Regions from separate parts of the Lysinibacillus sp. JNUCC-52 genome, predicted to be linked through region 1. Evidence: riboswitches for the same ligand, from Rfam matches in the RefSeq annotation. Region 1 holds a riboswitch; each other region holds the start of a gene.
What was found. Region 1 has a riboswitch for cobalamin ahead of JNUCC52_RS01495 (ABC transporter substrate-binding protein). Riboswitches for the same ligand answer to the same signal wherever they lie in the genome.
Positions count from the first base shown of each region.

Region 2: it holds a riboswitch for cobalamin, as region 1 does, so the genes downstream of both, cobT (nicotinate-nucleotide--dimethylbenzimidazole phosphoribosyltransferase) here and JNUCC52_RS01495 (ABC transporter substrate-binding protein) in region 1, are expected to answer to the same signal.
Region 3: it holds a riboswitch for cobalamin, as region 1 does, so the genes downstream of both, JNUCC52_RS15450 (hypothetical protein) here and JNUCC52_RS01495 (ABC transporter substrate-binding protein) in region 1, are expected to answer to the same signal.
Region 4: it holds a riboswitch for cobalamin, as region 1 does, so the genes downstream of both, metE (5-methyltetrahydropteroyltriglutamate--homocysteine S-methyltransferase) here and JNUCC52_RS01495 (ABC transporter substrate-binding protein) in region 1, are expected to answer to the same signal.

Region 1 is NZ_CP065546.1:248,105-255,943, reverse strand. It holds gene JNUCC52_RS01520 (class I SAM-dependent rRNA methyltransferase) at 1-276, shown strand, start outside; gene JNUCC52_RS01515 (hypothetical protein) at 365-601, opposite strand; gene JNUCC52_RS01510 (cytochrome c oxidase assembly protein) at 1,098-1,793, opposite strand; gene JNUCC52_RS01505 (DUF2243 domain-containing protein) at 1,912-2,406, opposite strand; gene JNUCC52_RS01500 (precorrin-3B methylase) at 2,670-3,344, opposite strand; gene JNUCC52_RS01495 (ABC transporter substrate-binding protein) at 3,398-4,381, opposite strand; cobalamin riboswitch at 4,608-4,793, opposite strand; gene JNUCC52_RS01490 (elongation factor G) at 4,973-6,910, shown strand; gene JNUCC52_RS01485 (hypothetical protein) at 7,101-7,839, opposite strand, start outside.
Region 2 is NZ_CP065546.1:1,513,498-1,521,336, reverse strand. It holds gene glpK (glycerol kinase GlpK) at 1-49, shown strand, start outside; gene JNUCC52_RS07925 (glycerol-3-phosphate dehydrogenase/oxidase) at 68-1,714, shown strand; gene JNUCC52_RS07920 (alpha/beta fold hydrolase) at 1,716-2,636, shown strand; gene miaA (tRNA (adenosine(37)-N6)-dimethylallyltransferase MiaA) at 2,623-3,516, shown strand; gene hfq (RNA chaperone Hfq) at 3,615-3,845, shown strand; gene JNUCC52_RS07905 (rhodanese-like domain-containing protein) at 3,941-4,243, shown strand; cobalamin riboswitch at 4,387-4,563, shown strand; gene cobT (nicotinate-nucleotide--dimethylbenzimidazole phosphoribosyltransferase) at 4,669-5,727, shown strand; gene JNUCC52_RS07895 (trimeric intracellular cation channel family protein) at 6,189-6,794, opposite strand; gene JNUCC52_RS07890 (methionine gamma-lyase family protein) at 6,942-7,839, shown strand, end outside.
Region 3 is NZ_CP065546.1:3,110,496-3,118,334, reverse strand. It holds gene JNUCC52_RS15480 (low molecular weight protein-tyrosine-phosphatase) at 1-129, opposite strand, end outside; gene JNUCC52_RS15475 (lysophospholipid acyltransferase family protein) at 189-797, opposite strand; gene JNUCC52_RS15470 (putative RNA methyltransferase) at 886-1,716, opposite strand; gene JNUCC52_RS15465 (MATE family efflux transporter) at 1,717-3,096, opposite strand; gene JNUCC52_RS15460 (tyrosine-protein phosphatase) at 3,242-4,009, opposite strand; gene JNUCC52_RS15455 (ABC transporter substrate-binding protein) at 4,384-5,346, opposite strand; gene JNUCC52_RS15450 (hypothetical protein) at 5,348-5,890, opposite strand; cobalamin riboswitch at 6,044-6,254, opposite strand; gene JNUCC52_RS15445 (glutathione peroxidase) at 6,409-6,954, opposite strand; gene JNUCC52_RS15440 (hypothetical protein) at 7,187-7,735, opposite strand; gene ytvI (sporulation integral membrane protein YtvI) at 7,830-7,839, shown strand, end outside.
Region 4 is NZ_CP065546.1:744,409-752,247, forward strand. It holds gene JNUCC52_RS04075 (hypothetical protein) at 1-66, opposite strand, end outside; gene metE (5-methyltetrahydropteroyltriglutamate--homocysteine S-methyltransferase) at 449-2,743, opposite strand; cobalamin riboswitch at 2,926-3,104, opposite strand; gene JNUCC52_RS04085 (VOC family protein) at 3,310-3,672, shown strand; gene JNUCC52_RS04090 (methyl-accepting chemotaxis protein) at 3,713-5,407, opposite strand; gene JNUCC52_RS04095 (C40 family peptidase) at 5,973-6,905, shown strand; gene JNUCC52_RS04100 (UDP-N-acetylmuramoyl-tripeptide--D-alanyl-D-alanine ligase) at 7,112-7,839, opposite strand, start outside.

The DNA of each region.
Region 1 (7,839 bases):
ACAAAACAAATGACGTTTTCAACTGCAAAGGATTATCCAAAGTTATTAAAGGATACAATTGCTATTACCGAAAAAAATGGTATTATTGTTGCGTCTACAAACAATGCAAGCTTTGGCATGAAAAAGTTCAAAGGCTTTATTGACCAAGCGTTTAAAGAAACAAATACGCGTTATAAAATCGTTGAGGAATACGGTTTACCAAGGGATTTCCGCGTGCCACGTGAACATCCTGAATTCAATTACTTAAAAGTTGTTTTTATTGAAAAATTAAACTAAAAAAGAGCGACTTACATCAAGTCACTCTTAGACTGTAGACAAAGTCGAGTTATTCAACTTTGTCTACTTTTTTTGAAGCAAGTATCCATTACTTTGTTAAAAAAACAAAAATATAACCTAAAAACATTAGGATAAAAAAACTTAAGAATGTGATGATATTCCCTATAATTAAAATTTTAGATTTAACGCATGCAGCTAAGACAATACCTATGCCTGATAATACAAACGTGAAAATCCATAAAGTTGATGGTTTTTGAAACACAATATTCGGTACCCAAAGTAATAAAGAAATAATAATCGTACTTACAGCTAATGCTTTCACCATTTTAACCATTCCTTATTTCAACGGATTACATAAGTTTTTATTAAAATATATTTTTATCGCAGAAGCAAATAGTTTTTCTTTAAGTCCCATTCTATGAAAATTTCTATCTATATAAGCGACAAGCTCCCAATCACATGAACAGCTAAAATACCCTTTATCTTCTTCAAATCATTTAGAACGAACTTATTTTTTATCTAATCTTAGCCCCTTTCGATATTTTATTAGGTAAAATACCATTATTATGGCTCATCAAAAGGCTAGACTGGGATGTTAGAATGTTAGCTGTTCGAGTAAAATCTGGATGCTCATGGAAAACGCCTAGCGAAAATGGAGGACAAAACTTAGAGTTATGAAAATGAACCATTATGATAGTATTTAACCACATGATTATATTTTTATTTTAATAACTGAACTAAAAATTCTCAATAATAGAAACTTCAAAAACTACACTAAAAAAGAGTAACTCCGCTAGAGTCACTCTTTCTTTGATTCACTGTTAATGTGCCTTTACTGTTTGCAGTTCATGATTTCTTGGTCTTACTGCCTTATACCATTGCAAACAAAGGATAAAAATTATTATGGCATCAATTACATCTCCACCATAGTACATAACCATACTTCCGATTTCTGCTTGTTCTATCGGAACACCTTTAGGAGGTTGAGCATAAATATACTTAGACAATATTCCATGTCCTGCTAATGCAATAATTAAGACAATCGCCCTGTACATAAAGGATTTTCTATGATTTACAGAATCAAAATAGATAATAGAAATTGTAAATAGATAGCCTGCTATAAATACATGTAAATGGACAAATAGATGTATTAGACTATTGTCGTGCATTAATGAATATAGGTTAGTCGTGTACAATATCCAAAGACCACCGATATTCAGTAAGGAAGTGATTATTGGATGCGTAAGTATCCTTGCAGTCCAACTTTTTAGCATACTTGAAAGCTTCCGCGCTAATCGGGTGCTTAAAGTTCTAAGTAATAGGGTCATTGGTGCGCCGAGAGCAATAAGTAACGGTGCTAGCATACCCAAAAGTAAATGGCTAAACATGTGTGCTGTAAAATCTACCGTAGCACGATTCGCTAAAGGACCAACAACAGCAAGAATCGCCAATAAAACCCCTAAAATAAAGCTTGCAATACGATAATGTGGCCATTTTTTATATTTACGATTCGTCATCACTGCGGCCAAAATATACAATAACAATATAGTAATAAATACAATAAAAAAAATTAGTTGAGGATGTATTATTCCGAAAAGATTTTGACTATGACTACTCTCGGCTATTTGATGATGGTTAGCGTTCATCAGTAATAGCCTTTGCTTTTATTTTGTTGTTGCTAGTGCGAATGGTAAGATAAAGTCCTATAATGAGGATAATAGCCGCAATGACATTCCAAATGATATCGTAGATGATGACATTTTCAACATACCTAATCTGGTGTATTCGCATTAGTTTATGTTGAATAATCCCATCATATAATTGGAAGCCGCCTGCTCCTAGCATCAAACCACCCATCCATCTCTTCAACCAAAAACCACTTTTACGACGAATATCTGCAAGTAAAAATAATCCTGCAATAGTTGCAAACCAACTAATCGCATGGAATATCCCATCAGAAATCAAGCCAATATCCGTTGTCGACTTATCATAAAAATGATGCCAGCGAAATAGTTGATGAAAAATAGTCTCGTCTATAAAAGCTACTAGACCTATCCCAAATAAAAACCCTGACAGTAAATTTCGACTTACATAAACTTGTTTGTTTTTATGAGCGTTTATTGTCGTCATTTCTTCGCCCCCTATTTTTAGATTGCCGTCCTTATCTTTCCCTATTTTTGATTATTTTAATCTAAATTTACATTTCATTCAGACTTATACTTCCCCATAAAAACGTTAATCTGCACAACTAAATGCTGTCTTTGCTCATATTGTTTACCATTTGAAAAAGAGCTAGCATTTAGCTAGCTCTCTTCTTCGTATATGCAGAAATTCAACATCATCTCTATTAAGCAGTGAATCTTATGTTCTAAGCAGAAATAAAATAAGTAGAATCACTTTCCCTTTAATGCTTGCCAATATTCGGCGCTATTTGTTCTACGATAAAACTTATAGAAAGGTTCATTTGGGCGTGCATGTTTTTGATACAGCTCAATAATTTGTTGTAGAAAGCTTTCTATTATTTGTACTGACACCCTTTTAGCAAATAGTGTTCCTGCCTTTGCATGGGCCCCCATCGGCACGGCACCTAAGTAAACATCAAAGCTATCCTTTTGATAAACAAGTCCAATATCATCATATACTGCATTATAGCAGGCAGACGCACAGCCATTAATATTTAACCGTAGTCTAGAAGGCACAGTTTCTTCCTGTAGTGCTTCGTATAGTTGTTCTGTTATTTCAGCCGCCTCCATTTTATCCCCATCACAAAAATCACAAGCTTTTATCGCGACAATGGGACCTTGCTTAGCAATATATAAGCCCACTGTTTGAAGCTCATTGATAATCTCCTTTACTTTTATAGTTGGAACAGATAAAAGAATACTATAGGAAGCTGAATATTTAATTGCGCCACTTTCACCGACAATCTCTGCAATTTTTTGAAATTGAGCTGGTGTAAAATGCTTATTGATAATACCTGGACTTACTGCAAGGCGTGTAAAGTTTCCATTAACATTTAGTTTTTCAAATGTGCGATCTGGTATATTCGAATGAAAGGCATTCATCATTTGTGCTCCTTATGAAAAAGAGCTAGCAAATAGCTAGCTCTTTTGATTGTTATTTAAAAGTTTTCAGGATAAAAACCTTTTGCTAAAATTTCAATAGCTTCTGCAGCCCGAACCCCTTCTGAAGCGGCTGAAAGTGGTAAAATGACAAAGCGCTCATTTTTCACAGCATTTGTTTCTTTTAATGCTGGGTCACTTTTCAGGAATTTAATTTTGTCTTCTGCAGTTTGGGAACCATAATCAATTACGACAATCACTTCAGGATTGCGTTCAACAGTTTCTTCTTTCGAAACTGTTGTCCAGCCCGATTCGACATCGCCAAAAATGTTTTTACCGCCCGCTACTGTGACAAGTTCATCCATAAAGTTTTGAGCCGCTGTAAAAACTTCCTTATCACCACTATCGTAAACTAAAACACGTAGTTCTTTATCCTCTTCTGGTAACTTTGCACGTACAGCATCAACATCATTTGTCATCTGATTAATCAATGCTTCACCGCGCTCTTCCACACGGAAGATTTTTGCAATATTACGGATATCCGTAAAAATATCGTCTAATGTTGGTTTTGTAATACTTGAAGAAGTATGTAAATAGGTGTGAATACCAAGTGCCTCTAATTCTTCTGGTGTACCAACACCCTTTTCACTAAAACCACTTTTCCACCCAGCGTATAAAAAATCTGCTTCACTATCAATGACTTGTTCCTTTGTTGGGTATTGCTCAGCTATAACGGGTACTTTATCGTAAGCTGCTTGTAAAGGTTCATAAATTTTATCATCTAAATAGGCAGTACCCACCATTGAATCTTCTAAGCCTAGTGCTAGCATAATTTCTGTTACGTGTTGATTTAAGCTAATCGCTTTTTTCGGTGCATCTTTATAAACTTGCGTCGTCTCATTATTTTCAATGGTTACTTCTTTTGCTCCTGTTTGTGCTGGTTCGATATTTTCACTTTGTGAATCATTTTTTGCACTACATGCCCCTAAAATACTTAATAGTGCAATGGCAAGAACTAACCACATGCCTTTCCATTTCTTCATGTTTGTTTCTCCTTTAGTTTGTAATTTTTCATTATATAGTTAGAAATCAAAGACTTCTTAGCTACTGATCACGGCTTATTCTTGACTTTTCTTAATATAAATTGAAAACTCAACATGCTACTATTCTTCAAAAAGACACAAAAAAACCCTCTTGTTTCCAAGAGGGCGACATAGTGAAAAAACAATGGTTAATGAACCAATCACTATTCCCATCCTCGTGGTATTAAGTAAAAAATACATATTGGCAGGTATCCTGGCTTAGGTTCAACATTTATACGTCTTCCCATAGTTAAACTACAGTGACTGTTGTATAAACTCCCCATTTACAGTTGCGGGACAGCATCGGATTTACACCGATTTCCCTTTTAAGCAAATGGCAAAAACCATTTGCACCAATATATAGCAGTATTAAGTTATAAAAATAGCCTAGCAGAACTAATTTTTGTTTTCAATCACACAAAAAATCCATAACTAATAATTATGAATTATTTACTACTATTTTAACATGAACGAGCACTATTAAACACGAAATGTTTTTTAGCTGAATCTGTTACAATGAGCGTATAGGAAAAATAGAAATGAGGATTTTTTATGTATAAAACGATTGGTGTGCTCGCACATGTCGATGCAGGAAAAACAACCTTTTGTGAACAACTACTCTTCCACACGAATAGTATTCAAACGCGCGGAAGAGTCGATCATCAAGATACTTTTTTGGATAATCATTCAATCGAGCAAGCTCGTGGCATTACCATCTTTGCTGAACAAGGGAGGATGGAAATTGGAAGTGATATCTATACGTTAATAGATACGCCTGGGCATGTCGACTTTTCACCTGAAATGGAACGTGCAATTCGTGTAATGGATTACGCTATCATTATCGTAAGCGCTGTAGAAGGTGTACAAGGTCATACTGAAACAGTGTGGCAATTGCTACGCCAATATAACGTACCAACCTTCTTCTTTATAAATAAGATAGATCGTGAGGGTGCTGATGTGGGTGCCGTTGTGGGACAGCTTCAAAAAGAATGTTCGGAGCATGTACTTTTAATAAACGATCCATTGTGTGCAGATTACGTACCAAACCACATTGCTGAGTGGCTAGCTGAGCGTGATGAACAACTACTCGATGCCTTTTTGACAGAAACTCTCGATGCACAAACATGCCTAATGCAGTTGCAAAAGTTCATTAAACAAGAGCAAGCATTTCCTTGCTTTACTGGTGCTGCTTTAAAGGATATTGGAATAAAAGAATTTTTATCACAGCTACCCCTACTTACAGAAACGCAATTCGACCATCAACGACCATTTCAAGGTGAAGTATTTAAAATCCGTCATGATGGCATGCAACGTTTAACCTTTATCAAAGCTTTAGAAGGAACTTTACATACACGCCAAGACTTTACATTTGGTGATATGACTGAAAAAGTAACTGAAATCCGCTTATATAATGGAAGTCGTTTTGTCACAACACAAAAAGTGCAAGCTGGAGAAATTTTCGCTGTAAAAGGGCTAAGTCTAGCAAAAATCGGTGATATTTTAGGTAGTACAATGACTCCTCAGCCATATGAGCTAGTGCCGACTTTACAAGCTAAAGTACAGTATGATGGGCAGCAGCATATAAAAGAAGTATTACAAGTATTCCGTTTGCTCGAAGCCGAAGAACCGTCGTTGCGCGTCGTATGGCATGAGAAGTTTCAAGAAATCCATGTACATATTATGGGTGTTATTCAGCTTGAAGTGCTTGCTGAAGTGTTAAAAAGTCGCTTTTCACTTACTATTACTTTTGGTGAACCTAAAATTTTATATATGGAAACAATTGCAACAACTGTAACAGGATACGGTCATTTTGAGCCGTTAAAACATTATGCAGAGGTTCACCTATTAATGGAGCCAAATATTCGAGGTACAGGAAACACGTTTGTTAACGCTTGTCATGCTGATGATTTATCAGTTGGCAATCAACGACTAATTGAAAAACATCTATTTGAGCGAGAGCATCACGGTCTTTTAACAGGCTCCCCCGTTACGGATATACGCTTCACCCTTTTGACAGGACGTGCCCATATCAAGCATACAGAGGGAGGCGATTTCCGCGAAGCAACTTTCCGTGCACTTCGACAAGGGCTGGAACAAGCCGAAAATATATTGCTTGAACCGTATTATCGCTTCAAATTGAAAGCATCGAATGATTTTATCGGTCGTATGATGAACGATATCCAGCAAGCAGACGGTACATTTGATGCACCCGTCTTAACAGAGGAACAAGTAACATTAACAGGACGCGTTCCTGTTGCAACATTTATGCATTATAGTACTACTTTCGCTGCTTATACGAACGGCAAAGGATCAATATCGTTACAATTTGATGGCTATGATAAATGCCATAATAGTGAAGAAGTAATAGCGCAAATCAATTACAATAAGCAAGCTGATCCCGACTATTCATCGTCTAGTATTTTTTGTGCGAAGGGTAAGGGCTATTCCGTTCCTTGGTATGACGCAAAAGAAGCCATGCATTGCTTGTAATTAAACAACGACACACATTTCTATAGCAACACAGCGATTTTTAGTGGTTTATCGGCGGTTTCAACGGTTCTATCGGCGATTCCTAGGCTTTTATCGGCGGTTTCAAAAGTTATCCGCAATATCCATCAATATTATTCTCCTTAAAAAATAACTGAAGGCATCGAGAACATCTCGATGCCTTTTATATTTCCTATAAAGCTTTCTTTACTTTCGCAACAAAGCTATTTGCCGATTCCACAATTACATAACCATTACTATTCGTAAAATCTACAAGAACCGTGCCAGGTTTACTCTTTAAAATTTGTAATTGCTCGATCAGTTGAAGCAATAATTGATGACCATTACCTCGTGGGTGCCAATTTAAATGATAGTCATTTAATTCTTTCACACTTTCAAGAAAGTGTTGGTATTCATGCTTTACATATTTTATTAAATCTAATATTTTATTAGTATCTTGATTTGTATGAACGACTAACGACAAGTCTTCTAAATAGGTAATATAAAAACGCATAACCATTGAGCATAGTAAATCATTGACTCGCGCAGCACTTAAAATAGGTTTCGGCTCTATATTCAGCCTATCTAAATTTGGTTTCGCACGAATCGAATCAATACGTGTTATTAAATGATACGCCTCACCATTGACCTCATAAACAATTGGATTTGTTGGCATGTACATCATAAAGCCGTTCTTTTTCGTTTTGAGCTCGTCCGCCACGCTTGCTTTAGCAAAAAGACAACCGTCATACACCTCATTTTGAATCCAAATGATATCTTTGTTAAAAAATATTTGATTAAATAAACGTTCGTTACGAATAAGTCCTGATGCTAAAAACTGATCAACAAGAGCTTCAATGACCATTCTAGTTTTAGGCTGCTTGGCAACTTCAACTCGTGACAGTTTACAAATCTTCATATCTACATATTGC
Region 2 (7,839 bases), 1.3 Mb from region 1:
TGCGGGCTGGCAAAGAGCTGTGGAGGCTACACGTATATTTAAATCATAGCTAATGGGGGGAGAAAGTATGTTTTCATTTGAGCATCGACCTAAAATTATCGATTATTTAGAGCAATATAGCTTTGACGTTTTAGTAATTGGGGGTGGTATTACAGGTGCTGGAATTGCACTTGATGCCGCGTCAAGAGGATTATCAGTCGCACTAATTGAGATGCAGGACTTTGCTGCTGGTACATCAAGCCGTTCGACAAAGCTTATCCACGGAGGACTTCGATATTTAAAACAATTTGATATGGGGGTAGTGGCTGAAGTTGGACGTGAACGCGAAATCGTTTATGATAATGCTGTTCATGTAACGACACCTGAAAAAATGCTGTTGCCTTTATATAAGCATGGTTCACTTGGTCCTTTAACGACTTCAATTGCATTAAAAGTATATGACCGATTAGCAGGTGTCAAAAAGAAAGAACGCCGCACAATGCTAAGTGCACAAGAAACAGCAGCGCTTGAGCCTCTATTAAAGCGAGATGAGCTCGTTGGAGGTGGCTATTATGTCGAATATCGTACAGATGATGCACGGTTAACGATTGAAGTGCTAAAAAAAGCGGTTGAATACGGCGCACTTTGTGTAAACTATGCGGAAATGACAGGATTTTTATATAACAAGAAAAAGCTAATTGGCGCAAAAGTAAAAGATCATGTAACAGGAAAAGTAGTGGAAGTTCATGCTGCGCAAATTGTCAATGCTACTGGCCCTTGGGTAGATGAAGTACGACAAAAGGATAAAGCGTTGGACAAAAAGCAATTACGCCTGACAAAAGGTGTCCATATCGTCCTCAATCAAAAGCATTTCCCATTACAACAGGCCGTCTATTTTGATATTCCAGATGGTCGGATGGCTTTTGCTATTCCTCGTGATGGTAAAACTTATATAGGGACAACGGATACAGTTTATGAAGGAAATCCTATACACCCAACTGCAACACAACAAGATGTAGATTATTTAATTGAAGCTGCTAAAAATATTTTTCCTACAGCCGAAATTACAAGAGAAACAATTGAATCTTCTTGGGCAGGTGTACGTCCACTTATTTTCGAAAAGGGGAAAGACCCTTCTGAAATTTCGCGTAAAGATGAGATTTGGACAGCATCAAGTGGTTTGATGACGATTGCAGGTGGCAAGTTAACAGGCTACCGCCAAATGGCAGAAACAATCGTTGATAAAATCGTCAAAACTCATAAATTTAAGCATGCTAGTCCATGTATGACACGTGAACTATCTCTATCTGGTGCAAAGGGCATTAATGCCATTAATTTCCCTGATTACACTGCGTATAAAGCAAGAGAAGGTGTGCAGTATGGCCTGAACTATGATGAAGCGAAGCATCTTGTGCAAAAGTATGGAACGAATGTGGACGCTTTATTTGATCAGGTGAAGTATTTACATGAGCATGGCAGTACAATGCCTCTCGTGTTACATGCGATGCTGCTCTATGGTATAGAAGCGGAAATGGTGTACACACCTTGTGATTTCTTTATTCGTCGCACGGGATTATTATACTTTGATATTGATGCAGTGAAACGATATAAGGAGCAAGTAATTCAAGTAATGCAACAGCGTTTTCACTATTCAGAATCTCAAAGAAATACCTATGTTGCGCAATTAGAACAAGCCATAATCGATGCGACAAGTTTTGCGGATGTGGAGGTGTAATATGGAAGAGCGTTATATGAAAATGTCAGATGGACATTTTGTGTTTACGCGAACATTAACGCCGACTATTCCATGCATAGGTCATATTCATATTTTACATGGCATGGCAGAGCATAGTGGTCGCTATATAAAATTTGCTCAAAAATTATGTGTAGCAGGTTATGCAGTGACGATGCATGATCATCGTGGGCATGGAGAAACGGCATCTTACAACGGCACATTAGGCTTTTTCGCTGAAAAAAATGGTTTTGATCGTGTTGTAGAAGATGCTCATGAAGTGATTGTAGCTATGCATGCTCAATTTGCAGATGTGCCATTCATCTTGTTCGGACATAGTATGGGTTCTTTCATTGCTAGAAGGTATATTCAACTTTACAGCAATGACGTGGATAACGTTATACTTTGTGGAACAGGTAATGTCTCAACACTGCATAAGATTGGGCATTATGTCGCACAAGTATTGGCAATGCAACGAGGCAAAGAGATGGAGAGCCCTTTACTAAACAAATTGAGCTTTGGGAGCTTCAATAAGCAAGTTCCAAATGCTAAAACAGCATATGATTGGTTATGTTCTGTAGAGCACGAGGTGCAAAAATATATTGATGATCCATATTGTGGCTTTATACCAACCAATCAATTTTTTGTTGATTTAACGGCGGGTCTTATGGTACTGAATCGAAAAAATGAGATTGAAAAAATAAATAAAAACTTACCGATCCTTTTGATAAGTGGTAGCAAGGACCCTGTTGGAGATGGTGGTCACGGTGTGTATAATGTGGCAGAGCGCTTTGCAGCAGCAGGTGTACAGGATGTTACAGTCTATTTATTTGAAGATAAGCGACATGAAATTTTAAATGAAGACAATCATCAGGCGGTTCATCAAGTTTTATTACGGTGGTTAGAAAAGTATGATACAAAATAAAATACAGCAAGCAGAGGTTGTAGCAATCGTAGGACCAACAGCCTCTGGTAAAACAGCACTGAGCATTGAGTTAGCAAAAAAGTTTAATGGTGAAATTATTAACGGCGATTCCATGCAAATTTATAAAGGCCTAGATATTGGTACTGCGAAAATTACTGCGGAAGAGATGCAAGGTGTCCCACATCATTTATTAAGCTTCAAGGAGCCTACAGAATCCTTTTCGGTAGCAGATTATCAAAAATTGGTACGTGCCAAAATTAGTGAAATACAAGCACGAGGAAAGCTACCAATTATTGTTGGAGGCTCTGGGTTATATGTACAAGCCGTGCTCTATGATTTCCAATTTACCGAGGAGCAAGTAGATGAGGTAGCACGAAAGGCTTATTATGAGGAGCTAGAAAAGTTAGGTCCTGAAGCAATGCATGCAAAACTATTAGCATTGGATCCGAAAACGGCGGAAACAATTCACCCTAACAATACGCGACGCGTCATTCGAGCATTAGAAATGATTGAATTAAGTGGTGTTTCAAAAGCCTCAGAAGAACACAATCGAGGAGAAATCCCCCTTTATCGCCATTTAATTATAGGGTTAGGTGAAAATATGTCACGCGATGCGTTATATGATCGCATAAATCGCAGAGTAGATTTGATGATGGACAAAGGGCTGTTGCAAGAAGTACAAGGGTTGTGGCAGCAAAATATTCGAGGCGTACAGTCAATTCAGGCAATTGGCTATAAGGAAATATATGATTACTTAGATGGTCGATGCACTTTAGAAGAAGCAATTGAAAATTTAAAACAAAATTCTCGTCGCTATGCGAAAAGACAACTTACTTATTTCCGCAATAAGATGGATATTCATTTTATTGAAAAAGACTAAAAACTTTAATAATTTCTAAAAATTACTAATTGATAAATTGGGATAACATGCTACTATAGGAATGAAGAGGTAGAAAGAGAGTAGGGGAGGCGCATTCTATGAAATCAATCAATTTGCAAGATACGTTTTTGAACCATCTACGTAAAAACAGTGTTTTTGTAACTGTGTTTCTGTTAAACGGGTTCCAGCTAAAAGGAACAGTGAAATCCTATGATAACTTTACAGTATTACTAGTCGATGCTGAAAGTAAACAGCATCTCATTTACAAACACGCAATTTCTACTTTCGTTCCAGCAAAGCAAGTCGAATTTTTAGAGACAGAAGAATAGAGTCATTTTTAGGCAGCTAGTGTTACATCACTAGCTGTTTTTTTTCGTTCACGCTATAATGTAATAGGAAATTGATATATTGGAGGACTGTAAAGATGAAATCGATGGATACAACGCAATTATTAGAACAACTAGATGCGAACGAGGACTTATACATTATCGATGTGCGAGAAGATGACGAGGTAGCACAAGGTGTCATTCCAGGCGCTAAGCATATTGCACTTGGAACAATCCCTGAGCGCTTAGAAGAAATAGATAGATCTAAACCTTACATTATCGTCTGTAAAGCTGGCGGACGCTCAGCAAATGCATGTGCATATTTAGAAGCACAAGGCTTTGATGTAACAAACCTAGAAGGCGGCATGCTTGCTTATGATGGGGAATTAGAATTTAAATAATGTAGGTCACAGGTATTTAACAATTCAGTTGTTAAATACCTTATTTTATTTAGTTTATACTTAACATTGGCAGTGCACAAAATGCTGTCACGCAAACTTTATCCAATATTGACACGAAAAAAACTTTATCGTAAATTTAAAGTAATTACATAAAAGCATTAGGTGCCCATTATGGGAGAATAGGGAATAAAGTGAAATGCTTTAGCGGTCCCACCACTGTAAAATGGAGTTTTATAGAAAATACCACTAGCGTTATGCTGGGAAGGTTCTATAAAATGTTGAAATTGAGCCAGGAGACCTGCCTAATTGCTTTGAATGATATAGACGATGGAAAAGTCTGTAGTTTATTTGTTATGAAATAAACTACAGGCTTTTCTATTTTTTTTCATTCTATATGTAAATGGCTAAAAAAAGGAGAGATGATGATGCAATTATTACAACAAACGATTCAACGCATTCAACCTACTAATAATACAATGAAGGAAAAAGCTAAGGAACGTATTGATTCACTTAGCAAGCCTCCAAGCAGTTTAGGGAAACTGGAGTCGCTAGCTATACAATTAGCTGGTATTACGGGAGAACTATATCCAAAACTTGATAACAAAGTAATCATTGTTTGTGCAGCTGATCATGGTGTTTGTGAAGAGGGGGTAACATCAAATCCGCAAAATGTCACGTTTTTACAAACATTAAATTTCCCTAAAGGGGTAACAGGTGTTTGTGCAATTGCCAAAATAACAAATGCAAAAATTGTAACGGTAGATGTTGGAGTCAAAGAGGATATACCGCTTGATGCTAAGGTGTTAATGAAAAAAATTAAGCATGGTACAGACAATATGGCAAAAGGTCCAGCAATGACAAGGGAAGAGGCAATCCAGTCAATTGAAGTAGGTATTGAAATTGCAACAGCAGAAATAGCAAAAGGGGCAAATGTTCTTGGTACAGGTGAAATGGGCATCGGCAATACAACACCGAGTGCGGCTATATTATCAGTACTTCGTGGTTGTCATCCACAGGAAGTGACGGGATTCGGTGCAGGGCTTGGGGCAGGAGGAATTGAACATAAAGTAGCGATTATTCAAAAGGCCATTGAAATAAATAAACCTAATCGTCATGATGCGCTGGATATACTTGCAAAAGTGGGAGGGTTAGAAATAGGTGCGATGGCGGGTAGTATCCTAGCTGCAGCTGCAAATCGGAAACCAGTTGTGATTGATGGCTTTATTTCTACAATAGCAGCACTAATAGCATATGAACTTGAACCAAAAGTACAAGACTATATTATACCTTCACATGCCTCTGAAGAGCCGGGTGCCAAAATAGCAGCCGAATTGCTAGGAGTTGAGCCGATGCTTCATATGAATATGCGATTGGGAGAGGGCTCTGGTGCAGCACTAGCCTTTCCAATTCTAGATGCAGCTTGTTCGATGATGAGCAATATGGCTACATTAGCAGAAACGATGGCGCTAGTTGAAGAGAAGTGATGGGGCATTTGAGAGGTCAAAGCTTCGAGCGAGGACAAAAGAGAAAAAGTGTTAGATTGACTGGAATCAATCTAGCAATTTTTTACTGCGCCGTTGATGTCCGCTGCAGGGGTGCTTTCCGCGGGCACACCGTAAGCCGCAACCGTCGCTGTCGCGTCGTTTGTTGCGTCTTACTGAGCGTGCTGTTCCCGCAGGAGTCACCGCCTTCGCTCCCATCAACTCGTATTCTCTTCTAATTTTTTATTTACTGCAAAAGAATGAAACTAGCCCTTTTTTACGGTGCCGTTGATGTCCGCTGCGGGGGTGCTTTCCGCGGGCACATCGTAAGCCGCAACCGTCGCTGTCGCGTCGTTTGTTGCGTCTTACTATGCGTGCAGTTCCTGCAGGAGTCACCGCCTTCGCTACCATCAACTCGTATTTTCTTCTTTATATACTGCAAAAGAATGAATAGAAGGTATTGCTTATGCTCGATTTAATTTCCGTAATGGCAAACGCCATTTCTTCATATAAGAAAGAACTCGTAATATCGTAATGACTCCGAATAATGCATATAAGAAGATGTCTCCTGGCAGTAACTCCAGTCCAATAAGTAGGCCAGCAAGTGCTGCCCATACACCGTAAATTTCATCGCGGAGAACAAGTGGTTTACGTCCTGCCAATAAATCACGAACAATACCACCGCCTGAACCAGTTAAAACAGCAGCAACAATTACGGCACTAATAGGCATATTGAGTTTGACAGCGTACAATGCACCTTGTATCGCAAAAGCCGATAAACCAATAGCATCTGTGAAATTGCCCCAACGGTGCCAATGCTGTATAAGATGATGTGGAAAAATAAAAAATATAGTAATAGCAGCAATCGCAATTTGGAACATCATATCTTGCCCCCATAATGTTGTCACAGGTAGACCAATCAATAAATTACGAATGGCCCCACCACCAAAAGCAGTTACAATGCCAAGTATATATACACCGAATAAATCGTATTCTTCTTCCATTGCTATTATTGCTCCGGAAATAGCGAAGGCAATTGTCCCAATGATGCTAAAAACTTCCCAAGCCATCACTTTCCCTCCTTAAACGAGAATAAATTGTAGTAAGTCCGCCCCTTAGCTTAGCGCATTTAACAGCTAGACACAATAGCAATTTTTGCAGGGTTGCAAACAAATTGATAAGATAGGAAAGAACAATTTGAAACGGAGACGAAAACAATGACATTTACAACCCATTTAACAGCAGAGACGTTAACATTAGCGGAAAAAATAGAAGAAAAGGTGCGACCTTATCACAAGAAAGTAGAGGATATGGCGTTCTTCAATCAGCAAAAAGTACTTTCCGCCTTCAGAGCACATCAAGTAAGTGATTATCATTTACACCCTTCTAATGGCTATGGCTATGATGACGAGGGACGTGACAATCTTGAGCGTGTATATGCACAAGTTTTCGGAGCAGAGGCAGCGATAGTCCGTCCGCAAATTATATCTGGTACACATGCGATTACGCTTAGTCTATTCGGTGTGCTTCGACCAGGTGATGAATTACTTTATATTTCAGGTCAACCATATGACACGCTACAATCAATTGTCGATGGTGGTGACAAAGATACAGGTTCACTGAAAGATTATAAAATTGGCTATCGCCATGTAGATTTAATCGATAACGAAACGATTGATTGGACGGCAGTCGCTGCAGCTATAACGCCTAATACTAAAATGATAGCGATTCAACGTTCAAAGGGCTATGCAACGCGTCCATCCTTTACGATCTCACAAATTGCAGAAATGTGTGAGAAAGTACGAGAATTGGCCCCACATGCCGTTATTTTTGTTGATAACTGCTACGGTGAATTTGTAGAGGCACAGGAACCTACAGAAGTAGGTGCAGACTTAATGGCAGGTTCTCTTATTAAAAATCCAGGTGGTGGCTTAGCCAAAATAGGAGGCTATATTGCAGGTAGAGCTGATTTAGTTGAAAAATGTGCTTATCGAATGACATCACCAGGTATTGGAGCAGAAGCAGGTGCAACATTAAATACACTTGGTGATTTCTATCAAGGGTTTTTCCTAGCACCGCATGTGGTTAGTCAAGCGTTAAAGGGCGCCATTTTCA
Region 3 (7,839 bases), 1.8 Mb from region 1:
GCTTGTCGCAGCTGAATCTACTTTAATTTTGTCATCCAACTTTGCCTTTTCTATTAAATCTCGCATAACTGCCTCCGCCATTGGAGAGCGACAAATATTCCCTAGGCAAACAAATAGTACGCGTATCATTAAAAATACCTCCTACGACAAAGCACCCAAAATCAACTTGATTTTGAGTGCTGTCCGTATTATTTTTTATCTGCTGCAATTCGCTTATTTAATTCTTCTGTTAGAGCGATAAGCTCATGTTCAAGATGGTGTGTAAATTCCTCACGACCTTCTTTCCCTTTTCCTGTTACATAAAATGGCTCACCATAAATGAGATAACCTTTTCCACGCTTAAACACATCCCCAGCATTTCGCGCTCCAACATAAGCAGCTGGAACGATTTGTGTTTTAGACAACTGTGCAATCGTTATAGCACCTTGCTTTAAATCAGACCCTTCTGAGTTCCGAGTACCTGATGGAAAAATTCCAACAATTTTTCCCTCTTTCAGCAATTGTGATGGAACTTTAATAACACTTGGTCCTGGGTTGTCACGGTCAACTGGAAAGGCGTTTAAATGGTCAATAAGCCAGCCAAGGCCCTTAATATCAAACAATTGTTTTTTCGCCATAAAGTGAATTTCACGAGGCAAGACCGAAACACCTAAGTTTAAAATATCCACATACCCTGTATGTGTACATGCAATAATAAACCCACCATCTTTCGGTAAGTTTTGCTCTTCATATACCCGAGCTTTTGAACCCGATAATTTTAATATTAATTTGACAAGATTTGCCGTAAATTTATACACTGTTTTATTCCTACCTTATTCAATAGTTATTACCATTGTAATCGAAAAGAGTTGTATACTGCAATTGTCCAAGTCAAATCTATTTGATTTATACCCGACCAACTAGGACATCAACATCAATCGTGATTTCATTTACACAAACTTCTGCATGCTGCTCCTTATGCCAGCCCATCGGCGTCATTTCAAGCAGTGCAGGCACTAGCACCGAAGCAAGTGGCACTGTATAAGTAATACGTTCTACTGTGACATGTGAGAAACTTTCCCGAAAGCGCTCTACAGTTTGTGCATTAGAGTATGTTTCTTTTGCCGAATCAGCATAAAGTTGTGAACGTATTTGTTGCAAATAGCCACTTTGTGGTACCACTTTTACGACACATCCATTTGATGTAAGTAGGCGTTTAAACTCCTCATAATTTGCTGGAGATAAAATATTCAAAATGACATCAAAGCTTGTCTTGGCAAAAGGACTTTTTGCTAAGTCTCCAACACACCAAATTTGCTTTGGATAATGACGAGCAGCTGCAAGAATACCCTCTTTTGCAATATCAATACCAATGCCAATACCTTGTTTTTGCGTCATAATACGGGCTAAATGTGATCCCTCTCCACAGCCTGTATCAAGTACTGTTTTGGCTTCTCCTATTAGCTCTGCTATTTTCTCTTCTAATGGGTCATACAAACCACTATCAATAATCGTTTTACGAGATTCAAAAAGATCTTTACTATATTTAGAAGCTGCACTATGCGTCAGCATATTGACATAACCTTGTTTTGCAATATCAAAGGAATGGTTTGCTGAGCATGTAAGCCTTCCTTGCTCATAGACTTGCATGGATTCCTGACAAATTGGACAAGCAAATAGTCCAATATTTGCATTTATTAATGCCGCTCCTGCAGCACGTTTAGAAAGTGCTCCCATTTAATTCGCCTCCTTTTGGTCTGTAGGTGAGACAATTGCATAACGCTCCCACTTTCGACTTTTCCATCTAAAGTATACGATAATAGCACGCATCCATTCATCTGCTGATATAGCTAACCAAATCCCAACTAGTCCCCAATCTAATACAAATACAAACAAATAGCCAAGCGGCAAACTCATACAGACCATCGATAAAAATCCAATTTTCACAGGAAATCTTGCGTCGCCTGAAGCACGTAATGAATTAATAACAACAATATTCATCGTACGACCTGTTTCCAATAAAATACTCAATGCTAATACAGACCCACCAATCGCGATGATCTCTGGATTATCTGTAAATATGCTCATTAACGGTTTGCGGAAAATTGTCACTACACTCACCATTAGTATTGTAAAAATAAAAGCTGAACGCACGCTTATCCATAACTGTTGATACGCCTCGTCTTTTTTGCCAGCGCCTACATAGCGACCTATAATAATAGCTGTCCCTGTACCGATTGCAACCGCAAACAAGTATGTAAACATCGAAATATTCATTGCATATTGTCTTGCTGCAAGTGTTTCGGATCCTATATACGTTGCATAATAGAGGAAAACAATTTGGCAAAATTGATAAAGTACTTGTTCAAATGCAGAAGGTAATCCGATATTTAAAATTTTTCGTACATACTCTTTTGAAAAAGTAAAAAAGTATTCGATTTTCACACGTATCTCCATTACCTGATACAACAACCATGAAAAAACAATAACTGCAAGTCCACGACTAATAATTGAGGAAATAGCAGCTCCTTTCACACCCAATTCTGGCATTCCAAAATTACCAAAAATCAATCCGTAATTTAACACGACGTGAATAACATTCATACCGAGTGATACGTACATTGTTTGCTTCGTCCAACCATGGACACGAATAATAGCTGCTAACGCATTAATAATCGCTTGTAAGAAAATAAAACTACCAATAATGACTAAATAGCTTTGGGCATATTGTAGAACATCACCCTTTAAATTCATCATCGTCATTAAATGGCTTGAGCCTAAGAAAAATAGAGCACTCATAATAAGCCCTAGAATTAAGTTCAACGTAATAGCTAACGCTGAAATCTTTGTAGCTTCTAAAAATCGCTTTGAACCTAAATATTGCGAGACAACTATCGCAGCACCATTACCTACTACTTCAAGTATTAAAATCGCAATATGAATGTATTGATTTGCTGCGCCGACACCAGATACAGCGTTATCCGATAAGGCACTTAACATAAATGTATCGGCTAATCCCATTAACATAAATAAAAAAACTTCTAAAAAAATCGGCCATGTTAAATGAAATAAACTAAACTGGTCCGCCGAATGTTTCTCTCTTATCGCTTGTCCCAACAACTTCACTTCTCTCTATACTTTACATAAAAATCTATTGTATCTTATCACAGATTTGCCACTGTAAAGGATAGCTAATAAAAAAATATTTTGAATTGCTTACAAAAAAATCCCTCTCACTGAATTACTGTGAAAGGGTGGGCTATTAGCATAAGCAATTTTCTTGTAATTGCTGGCGTTTTTCTGTTGTTAAACCAAACTCTTTCTCTAAAAATACTGTTTTCGAACCATAACGACTATCAATAGCATCGAATGCAGCCTGTAAATAATCCTCACGTGCAGACATTAATGCATGGAACTGTTGTAATTCATGGTCATTAAAAGTATTTTGAATTGCTTGTGCCATTCGTTCTACCATGGGACGTAAATATATATTAGTATCTAAATAATCTTGCATAATAGTTTCTTCAGGGACATCTAATGCAAGCAAAATGAGGGCACCGCCAATTCCTGTTCGATCTTTTCCTACGGCACAGTGATGGACGAGGCCTAAATTATCTGGATTTTGAATTGTGGATATTAACTTTTTAAATGAAGCATTGTTAAATGGCATTTGTGCGTAAAAATCTCGGAACATCTCTGGGCTAACAACTTTATAAAAATTATGGCCACCAGTATTTGTCGGCATCTCAAACGCGTGATTGCCCTTTGCAGGTATATGAATATACTGTGCGCCCTTAAACGAGGGGTTAGGATTATTCAGTGCCTCGTGTTGATCGCGGTAATCAAAGATTGTTTTTACTCCTAATGCTTCAAAGCGCTCCTTATCCGCTGGGGTCATCTTACCTAGTGCAGCTGAGCGATAGAGCAATCCATTTTTAACTACTCTACCATCTCGGGCCTTATAGCCACCCATATCGCGGAAATTCAAGACTGCCTCAAACGGAATAACCTTCATGTCAAACTGTGTCATCCACTACGCCTCCCTTATTTAAGCAATCATCTATCTATACTTCTATTTTATAGAACAAATGAAGATAATACCAATTATCCAATGCCTTTTTGAAGAGATTGAGAGCGAATCGCCGATAAACATGGAGATAGCGACGATAGATGCTTCTGAATCGCCGATATACTTGGGAATGGCGCCGATAGATGCTCCTAAATCGCCGATAAACTTAGGAATAGCGCCGATAGATGCTCCTAGATCGCCGATAGACGCCTGAGAAGCCCGTGCGCCCGAGGAAAACAGAAGTGGAAAATACCGTTCACTGCAAAAAGTGTTAGATTGATTGCCATCAATCTAACACTTAATCTCTTTTGCCCAAGGGCTATTATTCTTTATCCTTATTTAAATAACTCAGGATATACTGATTTTGCTACCATCTCTACAGCTTCACCGATACGTGGACCTGGGCGATTTGAAATATCAGTATCAATATAATTTACCGCTTTATCTTGAATAGCAGTGATTGTATTCCATCCATCACGCCCAAGAATTTCACCTACTGCATCTTCTACATAGTTTACTGTTGTTAAAATAACTTGAGGATTTTTCGCAATAACATCCTCCTCAGAAACTTTTACCCATCCTGTTTGATCACCAAATACATTGTTCACATTCGCTGCATCAAGAATTTCTTGTTGGAAAGTACCAGCTGCTGTTGTATAAATATCTGGCTTAGGGCTAATTTCTAAGTAGACATTTTTCGGTGTTTCTACAGTTTTGACTTTTGCTTGTACATCTGCAATTTTCGCTTTAATACTTTCGTTTAACTGCTCACCTTTATCTTTAACACCCATCACTTCAGCAATTTGTTGAATATCTCCATATACATCTTCAAATGAAGCTGCTGATTTAATTACAAATACTTTTACGCCTGCATCTTCAAGACCTTTTAGCGCATCAAGTGTTTCGGCATTGCCTGTTGAATAAGCAATTACGACATCTGGCTTTAAAGCCACAATTCGCTCAGTGTTAAATGTCACAGAGTCTGAAACACGTTCAATATCTTTTGCTTCTTCTGGGTACGTATCATATTCAGTTGCGCCAATAACTTTATCTCCAACGCCTAGTGCAAATAAGATTTCTGTATTACTTGGTTGTAGTGACACAATCGTTTTTGGTACTGCATCAAATGCTACTTCGACATCGCGATCATCTGTCACTTTATAGCCTGTTTGCTCAGCTTGTTGTCCTTCTTTAGATGATGTATCGTCCTTTTTGGCTTCATCTGCTGTACCGCACCCTGCCAATACAAGTGCTAACATTAATATTGTAATCCATTGGAAATTAATTAGTTTCTTCACTTTACACATTCTCCTTCTTCTTCTTCATAGGGTATGATTTGCTTATAAACGGTATTTCAGCAATACCAGCTTGCTGATTCATGTATACAGCCATTACAAAAAATACATTCGCTAATAATCCTAAGTAATCGAAAAGAATTGCTGGTACTTCTCTTTCCTCAGAAACTTTATGTAGAACACGGTATGATTTTTTTGCCTCACTACGACATAAATGAAGCGCTGTTGCAGCCCCCGTTCCTTGTGGTAAAACAAAGTTCTGTATTTCTTCCTTTACATGCCCCACATAAAAATCATAGCGATCACTAAGCCATACTAAATCTTCTTCCGTTACTGCTAATTTGCCACGTACTGAGCCATTTACATGGTAGGCCATTGGCAAAATCGTCAATAAATCTGTCGCTACAACCTCAACTGCTTCTGCTTTTACAGCCGTTAATGCTACACCGACATGAGTTGTTAAACTATCCGTACGAATCTCAAAATCTACAGTAGATATTTTTTCACGCATGAATGGGTAGCAAGAATAACGAGCATCTTTTTTCATAACTAGTCCCTTCTTTCTTTCATGAACAGATTTTGCTTTATAGGTGCATAAAAAAACGCCGCTCCCTAGGAACGACGAAAATAGCATATATAGTGCCGCCCATGCGACATCGCTTATGTATTTGCCGTATATCCTCCTAGCTTCCGAAGAGTTTTTATACATTAAATAAAGGTCGGTCTCCTGGCTCGTACAGTTCGCTACCACTAATCAGTTGCGATATCATAAAACCTTCCCATCTTAGGACTTCCCCTTTTCGACAGTGGCATTTTTTATGATTCTTGTACTTACAGTTGCGGAAACAGCTTCGGTTTTACACCGAATTCCCGATTATGCTAAAGTTAGCACCATTATTCTGCAAGAATTATTCACTTGATTAGCAGTTTATCATATATTGATTTGAAAAAATAGTTGTGAGATTGTGGAATATTCGAAAATATATATACAAAACTTAGCACTATTTCTACATAGTGATTAGCTATTTGTTATTCCAGCCTAAAAATTCTGATTAAAATGGCTAGCTATAAAATTTTTTCAATAGCTTGCTCAATATCTAATTGTGAATCTGTTGGTTCAAAGCGCTCGACTGTATTTCCTTGATTATCTACTAAAAATTTTGTAAAGTTCCAACGAATGTTACGTCCATCTAAAAAGCTAGGTGCAATTTGGATAATAGCTTCAGCTAACATCTTTTCCTGCATATTCGCCTTACCGAATTCACGAAAATCTACTTCGTGCTTTAAATAATTGAATAACGGATGTGTCTCTTCTCCATTAACTTGAACTAGTTCAAAAATCGGGAAAGTTACCCCGTAGTTAAGCTGACAAAGTTGAGTTGTCTCAACTCCATCTTCTGGGTTCTGCTGTCCAAACTGATTACACGGGAAACCTAAAACAATGAAATTTCCCTTGCCATATTTATTATACATTTTTTGCAAATCTTCAAATTGATATGTAAAATCACATTGATTGGCGGTATTAACGATTAACATTGTCTTTCCTCGATACGTCTCCATTGATAAAATTTCACCGTTTGGCTTTTTCACTAAATAATTATAAATCCCCATTTTCTCGACCCTTTCTAATTTACAATATTTATCCTGTTACTATGCTATATACTGTTGCAGATTTACTTGTTTCCTCTTTATGGATAGTTTCTGGCTCTCACTTATACGATAGCTTACGTCAGTATATAAGACCTATCGAAAACTGAATCCATCCTCCTATTTTTATTATAATCAATAACTTTTCTTTCTTCAAAACAACACGCTTGGGCATAAAAATAGCCATCTCGCTATTTTAACGGATGGCGGTTTTATATTTCTTTTTGTATTTCATATCCTGCTCTTCATCTATTAATCGCTTTGCAATATCTAGTAAATTATGATCGTTCGTAGCATCAAACAACTTCTTAAAGGATACAATAATATCATATCGAATACGCGATGGTTGCTTTTCGTCAATACAAGTTTGGAACCTTTTTGCTAAATACGAAACAATTAAATCTCTTTGAACTTGTCCAGCAAGCCCAATTTGCCAAATTGCTTGCAGGGCATGCCTTGCTGTTACTGTTTTTTCATCATACGTGACTGCCCAAATTTTTAAAAAATCATCTAAAACACGTTCTTCCGGGTCACTTTTTGCTGCTAATGCACATAAAAACTGCGCTGCCCGTGCACGAGCATGTCCATCTGTATATGTAAGGGCTTTAATAAGTTGTTCCCACACTGCATATGTCCAATCTACTGGTTCTTGCATGATTTTTATTAATTTTCTATACGACTCGTATTCAATCTCACGGTCACGCTCTGCTAAATTACTAAAAAGTTGCAAAATCTCTTTTTCCATGATTTATCCCTACCTTCATTCTTTCAGAACGTTTTCAAATTTAAAATTTTTTTGTTACACTGTACTTAAAATTTAATGATAAAAAGGAGAGCTTATGAATAGAT
Region 4 (7,839 bases), 500 kb from region 1:
CTTGTTTTTTTCATGATACTTTGTCACAGCTACCTTACCTTTAGTATCCAATTGATATTTCCCCAATTTGTTCACCTACTTTTCTTATCCTTAAAGAGAATTAATTCACCAAATATACTATACCTTATTTTACTGAGGTAAACCTTATTATGTACTGATAATCTTGCATATATCGGTAAAAACATTAAAAACTTTCGATTTCAAAAACTTTTAACATCTTTACTTGCATCTACTTTACCTGTTCTATCACTAATAAAAAATGTCTTTTCGCTCCTGTAACCATCTTTGCATTCCTAGTCGTAGCAATTATTAAAAGACTATCCTTATGAATCTTAGAGTACCATCACCAACTTTAGATAAAAAAATCCCCTGAGCATTTTTGCCTTTCAGGGGATATATTTTAATAAAACGCTTATGGAAAAGGAACGTTTTTTCTTATACTATATAATTAAAAAGTTGATTGCTGTACTTGTTGACGTAACGTTTTGGCAGCAGTAACCATATGTGCTAGTGCTGCCACTGTTTCAGGTTCTTTTCTTGTTTTTAGACCACAATCTGGATTGACCCAAAATTGATTTTTGGATAATACTTGTAGACTATCCTGCATGATACTTAACATTTCTTGTTCACTCGGCACACGAGGGCTATGAATATCATAAACACCCAATCCTATCCCTTTTCCATATGGATTGATTTGCAGGGATGTAATAAGCTCTCCATGACTGCGTGACGTCTCGATAGATATAACGTCAGCATCCAGTGCACTAATTGGCTCGATAAAATCATTGAACTCACAGTAACACATATGTGTATGAATTTGTGTTTCATCCTTTACACTAGCCGTAGCGAGCTTAAATGCATTCACTGTCCAATCCAAATATGCGTCCCAATGCTCTTTACGTAAAGGCAAGCCTTCTCGCAATGCAGGTTCATCGACTTGAATAATAGAAATGCCAGCCGCCTCTAGTGCCTCAACCTCTTTCCTTAGTGCAAGCGCAATTTGATAGGTCACTTCTTTCCGTGCAATATCGTCACGTACAAATGACCAGTTTAAAATCGTAACTGGGCCTGTTAACATCCCTTTCACATAGCGATTTGTTAAACTTTGTGCATAGGCCGTTTCTTTCACTGTCATCGGCGCTTCCCATGCAACATCACCGTAAATAATCGGTGGTTTTACACAACGAGAGCCGTACGAAACGACCCAAGCTTTTTCTGTAAAAGCGAAGCCTGTTAGTTTTTCACCAAAGTATTCCACCATATCTGTACGCTCAAATTCACCATGCACAAGTACATCAATATCTAAATCTTCTTGTATGGCAACCCACCTTTTCGTTTCTTGTGCGACAAAGTCAGCATATGCTTCATCTGAGATCTGTTTTTTACGCCATGCATTACGCGTGCGCTTCACTTCTTCAGATTGAGGGAAACTTCCAATCGTAGTCGTAGGGAATAGTGGTAGTTGCAGTGACTGTTGTTGAATAAGCTGACGAGTATTAAAATCATTTTGACGTTCAAAATCCTCTGACGAGACCGTTTGCATTTCTTGTTGAACTGCCTGATTATTTCGTACTGGATGTTTTTTTAATGCATCAATTGCTTTCATGCTTTCAGAGATTGTGTGATTTGATGAGTGGTTTTTTTCTTTTAAATATTTAGCCACCTCTGATATTTCAGCCAATTTTTCATCAGCAAATGCAAGTGCATTTTTCAAGACAGGGTCTAGCTTTGTTTCAAGGGCGGTCGAAATCGGCACATGCTGTAAGCTACATGACGATTGAATCCATAGCTCTTGTACACTAGTCAACTGTTCGATTGCCTTAATCGTTGTACTTACCTCTGCTAAATTTGCTCGCCAAATATCTCGTCCGTTAACAATACCTATCCCCAATACTTTATCCTGTGGAAAACCAAATTGGCGTAGTGCCTCCATATTTTTCGTATAGCCATGAACAAAATCTAAGCCAAATCCTTGTACAGGGAGTTCAATTAGTGTGTTATAAGCTGATAACGATTCAAAATACGTTTGTAGCATAATATTGGCCTCTGGAACAGCGGCTGCTAATTGTGTATATATTTCTTGCACTAGTTTGACCTCAGCCTCTTCTAAAGTGGAGACTAATGCAGGTTCCTCTAATTGAACCCAGTCAGCACCAGCTGTAACGAGTTCTTGGATTACCTGCGCATAGAGTGGTAGTAATGCTAAAATAAAGGCAACTTGTGATACTTTATCGTAGCCTTTAGTTAGCTTGCAAAATGTATAAGGTCCGATTAGCGTTGGCTTTGCAGTAATGCCAAATGCATCTTTAACCTCAAGGAAATCTGTAAGTATTGTATTCTCTGTTAATTGTAGTGTTTGTCCTTCATATTCAGGTACAATGTAATGATAATTTGTGTTAAACCATTTCGTCATTTCACTAGCAACAGCTTCTTTATTTCCGCGCGCTACCGCGTAATACGTTTGTAAATCAACCTTTCCACCTTGCCAGCCAAAGCGCTTTGGCACTAAACCAAACATCGTCGCTGTATCAAGCATTCTGTCATAGCGTGTAAAATCCCCTACAGTGACAATATCTATTCCGCTCCGAAGCTGCCTATCAATACGTGCAAGACGGATTTTTTTAATTTTTTGTAAGAAATCTTCTTCTGTAAGTTCATTTCTCCAAAACGCCTCTAATGCCTTTTTCCATTCACGGTCTTCTCCTATATATGGATAGCCTACTACAGTTGTGGTATACGTCATGTTACATCTCTCCTCAAATTAAAATAAAAAAAACCATCTTCCTTTTCGGAAAATGGTAGTTATTGTAAATCTAATTAGCTATGACGAAGCGATACGATAATGTATTAATTGTCGTATATATTCGTTAGTCGCACAGTGCCAATTCGGTCACATCTCACCACCTATTTCCACGTAGGTTATTTGGTGTGTACTAGACATTGGCAGGTCTCCTGGCTTCTCATCAACACGCCTCACAGCCTTCCCAGTTCCCCAGTGGCATTTGTGATTTGCTCCGATTTACAGTTGCGGGACAGCGTCGGATTTACACCGACTTCCCTTTTAAGCCAAACTTTCATTTGGCACCAACTCTTACACAATATTCAATTATGCTCTTACTATAGCATACATTTTTCTGAAAAGTATAACTTTTATACAGTTATGCGCATATTTTCAGTAGATTGTTACAAGAGGAGTAATTTTAACTTGTACTAATTGATGCCAATATAATAAAAAATATACTAAAAAAGGTATTTTAAGTAATTTGTAGAATTATATAGTTATTACAAGAAATAGCGAGGAGGAATACTATGATTGTCGGTTTACATCATGTACAACTTACAATTCCTAAAGGCTCTGAGGAGCAAGGAAAAGCATTTTATTGCAATGTACTGGGGTTAAAAGAAATAGAGAAACCAGCATCTCTTAAAGGGCGTGGTGGTTTTTGGCTACAAGTAGGTAATCAAGAAGTACATGTCGGCACAGAAGATGGCTTTGATCGACTCACAACGAAAGCACATATTGCTTATCATGTAGAAGATGTTGCACATTGGAAAAAGATATTAACAGAACATCAAATAGAAATACTTGATTCTGTTCCAATTCCGCATTTCGAGCGCTTTGAATTTAGAGATCCTTTTGGTAATCGAGTAGAAATTATTCAGCCGATTTAAAATGAAAAAGCAGCCATCTTGCTAATGGCTGCTTTACTATTTATAGTTTAAAGTGCTGAACTTCTTTGTTTAACTTCTCTGCCATCGATGCTAAATGATCTGTATTTTTTGAGATTTCATCCATCGTCGCGACTGTTTGATCGATTGTTGCGGTCGTTTGCTCTACCCCTGCGGCAGATTGCTCAGATATTGCTGCTATTTCATCGATAGAACGGTTAATTTGTTCCGTTGTTGTGGAAATACCTTGTAAGTTTTCTGTGATGCCTTGAATATTACTAAACATACTATTAACGGCTGAAGCAATTTGTTCAAAGGTTGTATTTGTAGTCGTAATTTGCTCTGTGCCCCTTTTTACTTCTTCATAGCCCGTTTGAAGTGATGCTGTAACCCCAACTGTTTCATTTTGAATACGTCCCACTATAGATGAAATATCCGTCACAGAATAGGATACTTGTTCAGCAAGCTTGCGCACTTCATCGGCCACAACCGCAAAACCTTTGCCTTGCTCCCCTGCCCTTGCTGCTTCGATTGCAGCATTCAATGCTAATAAGTTGGTTTGGTTGGCAATATCATCAATAACAGAAACTAATTTAGAAATTTCTTGTGATTGCCTATTTAAGCCTTCAACATTTGCAACAGCCTCTTGGACGATTTTATCAATAGCAAACATTTGCTGTGTTGAAGTATTCATTAAATGTTGTCCACTTGCTGTAAGCTGCAAAACTTCACTCGAATAGCCTTGTAAATCTTTACCTTGTATATTAGCCTGCTGAACATTTATTTTAAATGTCTCCATCATTTGAGCTAAGTCTCCAGCATTATGTGCTTGTGATTCAGAACCACCCGCTAGTTCAAGCATTGTGAGGGCAATCTGTTCTGCACCTGTTTTTACTTCTAAAGAAGATTGTGCAAGTTGTTCACTGTTGGCAGCAACGTTCCCAGAAACTACATTTATCGAACCAATGATTTCATGGAGCTTACGATTTAATGCATTTGTCGATTGTACGAGTAAGCCAATTTCATCTTTCATTCTTTCAGGCAATGGAGGCTGACTAATATCACCATCTGCCATTTGCGAAATTTTTTGTATGACTGCTTTTATCGGATTGGCAATCATATGCGCCGATATGTAAGCGGTTACAATCGCGACGATAGTAGTGATTATACCTATCATTAAACCTATATTCATCGTTTGCTTCGATTGAGCAATCATCTCCTGCCCAAGCTTATTAATAGAAGCTTCTCTTGCACCTGCAAGCTCCTCGTACCCCTCTCTAATTTCTGTTGCAAGACGATCAACAGAATTAAGATTTTGAATAGCCGCTTCTACATTTCCTTTGTCATATTCAGCAAATACATCCGTTTGTACAAAACTTCGCCATTCTCTTGCTTTTTCAACCGTCTTCGATAAGCTTTTATCTGTCGACAATTCATTTAGTATTGTATTGTTTTCTTCTGCGATTTTAATATAATCATCGAATTCTTGTTTATATTTTTGATTTCCCGTAAGTACGTAGCTTTTCGCAGCAGTTGTTCGAACACTAATCGTTGATGATAGTTTTTCACTTGCTGTTAACAACTGTAACTCTTTATTGACAATTTCCTCTCCAGCACTAATGACACGTTTATTGGCGAAAAAGCTATAGGTGTTAAAACAAGCGATGAAAAATACTACAATAAAAAATGCACTAATAATTTTAGCTCTAATTGTTTTGAACCTAAGTTTTTGTAACATACTATTTTCCCCTTTCGTTCGTGAAATTATTTAAATTCCTACTATTAATCAACATTTCCCGCCAACTTTTGCGGGCAATGTATTCATCTATTTCTACCTAAATATAACATATATTACCTATCACACCTATGACTCTAACTATGTATTTCACACTTTTTAATAAGCAAAAAAATCCCCATAATACGTGCTTTTATAAGTATTCTTCGACTAATAAAGTTATTTTTATATCATTCCTTACCCTTATTTTGATTTCTCTATTTGCACATTGCCTACAAGCTTTTCAATAATATCGAGGTACATTATTTTTATTACTATATTTTTTGAAAAAATGGGTTGGCATGCATTGTTAGCCGTATGTTTCACAGGTTTTATTTATCAAACTGAAACATTTGTAATGAAACTGTAAATTCAAGCGATAAAGCCTTTTATATCAAGGTTTACAGATATGTCAATGCTCACTGTGGTAACATTTACCTCACAGAAGCCCTACTTTTTCATGCTACGATTATTGCAACAGCAAGCAAACAGATATGATTTTACTGCTCGCTTACAGGAGGTAAAAAGTATGAAAAAAAATTTTTTAAAAACTACACTAGCATTGTCGATTGGATTTAGCTCATTTGGAATCGCTCAAGCATCCTTTGAACCAATCAAAGTGGAAGCTGCAACGACAAATGCACAACATAATGACCAAGCTGTTGCAGCGAAGGCAGATCAACTTATTCAAACAGGGAAAAGTTTAATTGGTAAGGCCACATACAGCAATTCAGTGTACAAGTCTACATATCCTTACAAGTTTTCTTGTGCTTCATTCATCATGTATATTTTTGAAAAAAATGGAGTTGATATTGGGACGTATAATGAAAACTATATGATTCAGCAAGGGACATATGTTCCTAAAAGCCAATTACAAAAAGGCGATTTAGTATTTTTCAAAAGTAAAAAAACAGGTACAGATCCCGACCATGTAGGCATGTACATTGGAAATAACAAAATTATTCATATGGCTGATTCGAAACAAAATATCGTCATTTCAGATATGGGTAGCAAACCTTATTATACTGACAACTATGTATCTGCACGCAGAGTATTACCAACATTACTATCGGCTAACCCTGCAACAAAAGGTGATAAAATTGTTGAAAATGCCTTAACTTATAAAAATAAAGTAACGATAAGCTCAATAAATAAAGAACAAAGCTTACGTTTTACAGCACCTGGTTTCGTAGAATACGTTTATCGTAAGAGCGGTGTAAAACTTAGCACAACAAACTTAAAAGATCAAATGGCTAAAGGAACTACGGTCTCTCGTGCCAATTTAAAAAAGGGCGACTTAGTGTTCTTTAATAGTGTGAAAGGGTCAAAAAACCCATCCCTTGTAGGTATTTACGCTGGAGATCAACGTATCATCATTCCAACTTCAAGTGGTGTTACTACTAGAGTACTCTTTGTGGATTACTATAAAGAGCATTATATAACAGCAAAACGTGTATTTTAAGTAATCAATGGCTCTGTGATAACACGATGTCTACAATTGCAAGAAAATAAAACATAGCATACAAGCATGGTATAATCATGCTTTGTATGCTATGTTTTTGATATATAAAGCGGCAACTTTCATTTTGCAAAGTGTCATTCTCTATGCATAGAAAGCCTTGCTTCACTTAAAGGTAATTGATGATAAGTGGTCGTTAGGACTGAAGTCTATATTTGCTTTAATTGGTTAGCAAATTCAATCATCGATCGACTAGACATCGGGCCCTTTATTAATACAATTGTATCTTTATCAAGTTTTGGTTTAAGTATTTCTAATACACCTGTAACATCTTTGAATATATGAACCTCTGCCGTTGTTCCATCTTTTTTTGCTTGTGCTGCTATATCTTCTGCTCTTTTTCCAATTGTCATAAGCATTTCAATATTTCTCTGTGCCACCATCGAACCAATCTCACGATGATACTTTTCTTCGAAAAGACCCAATCGCTTTATATCACCTAATATAAGGATTATTTTTTTATCTTTTCCTATCGTATCTAAAACCTTCAAAGCAGCTTCAACTGATGTTGGGTTATTTGTCCATGTATCGTCTATAATGGTACTTTCACCGATACCAGTTGAAAATTCTAGGTGCCTTGCCATCGGTTTAAATGTTTTTAAACGCGAGATTGCAGTTTCGATAGACAATCCCATTTCCTTTATAGCTGCGATAGCTGCTAGTGCATTATACACTTGATGTTCTCCGTAACCAGGTACAAAAATAGTATATTTTTCATTTAATAGTTGAAGAGTAAATTTCATCCCATTGTTCGTAAATTCAATGTTAGATGCTTTGTAATCTGCTTGTTTCTGGACGCCAATAGTAATAATTTTCCCTTTAAACGTATGCAATGGTACTTTTTTTGTATTTTCATCATCACCATTGATGATTAATG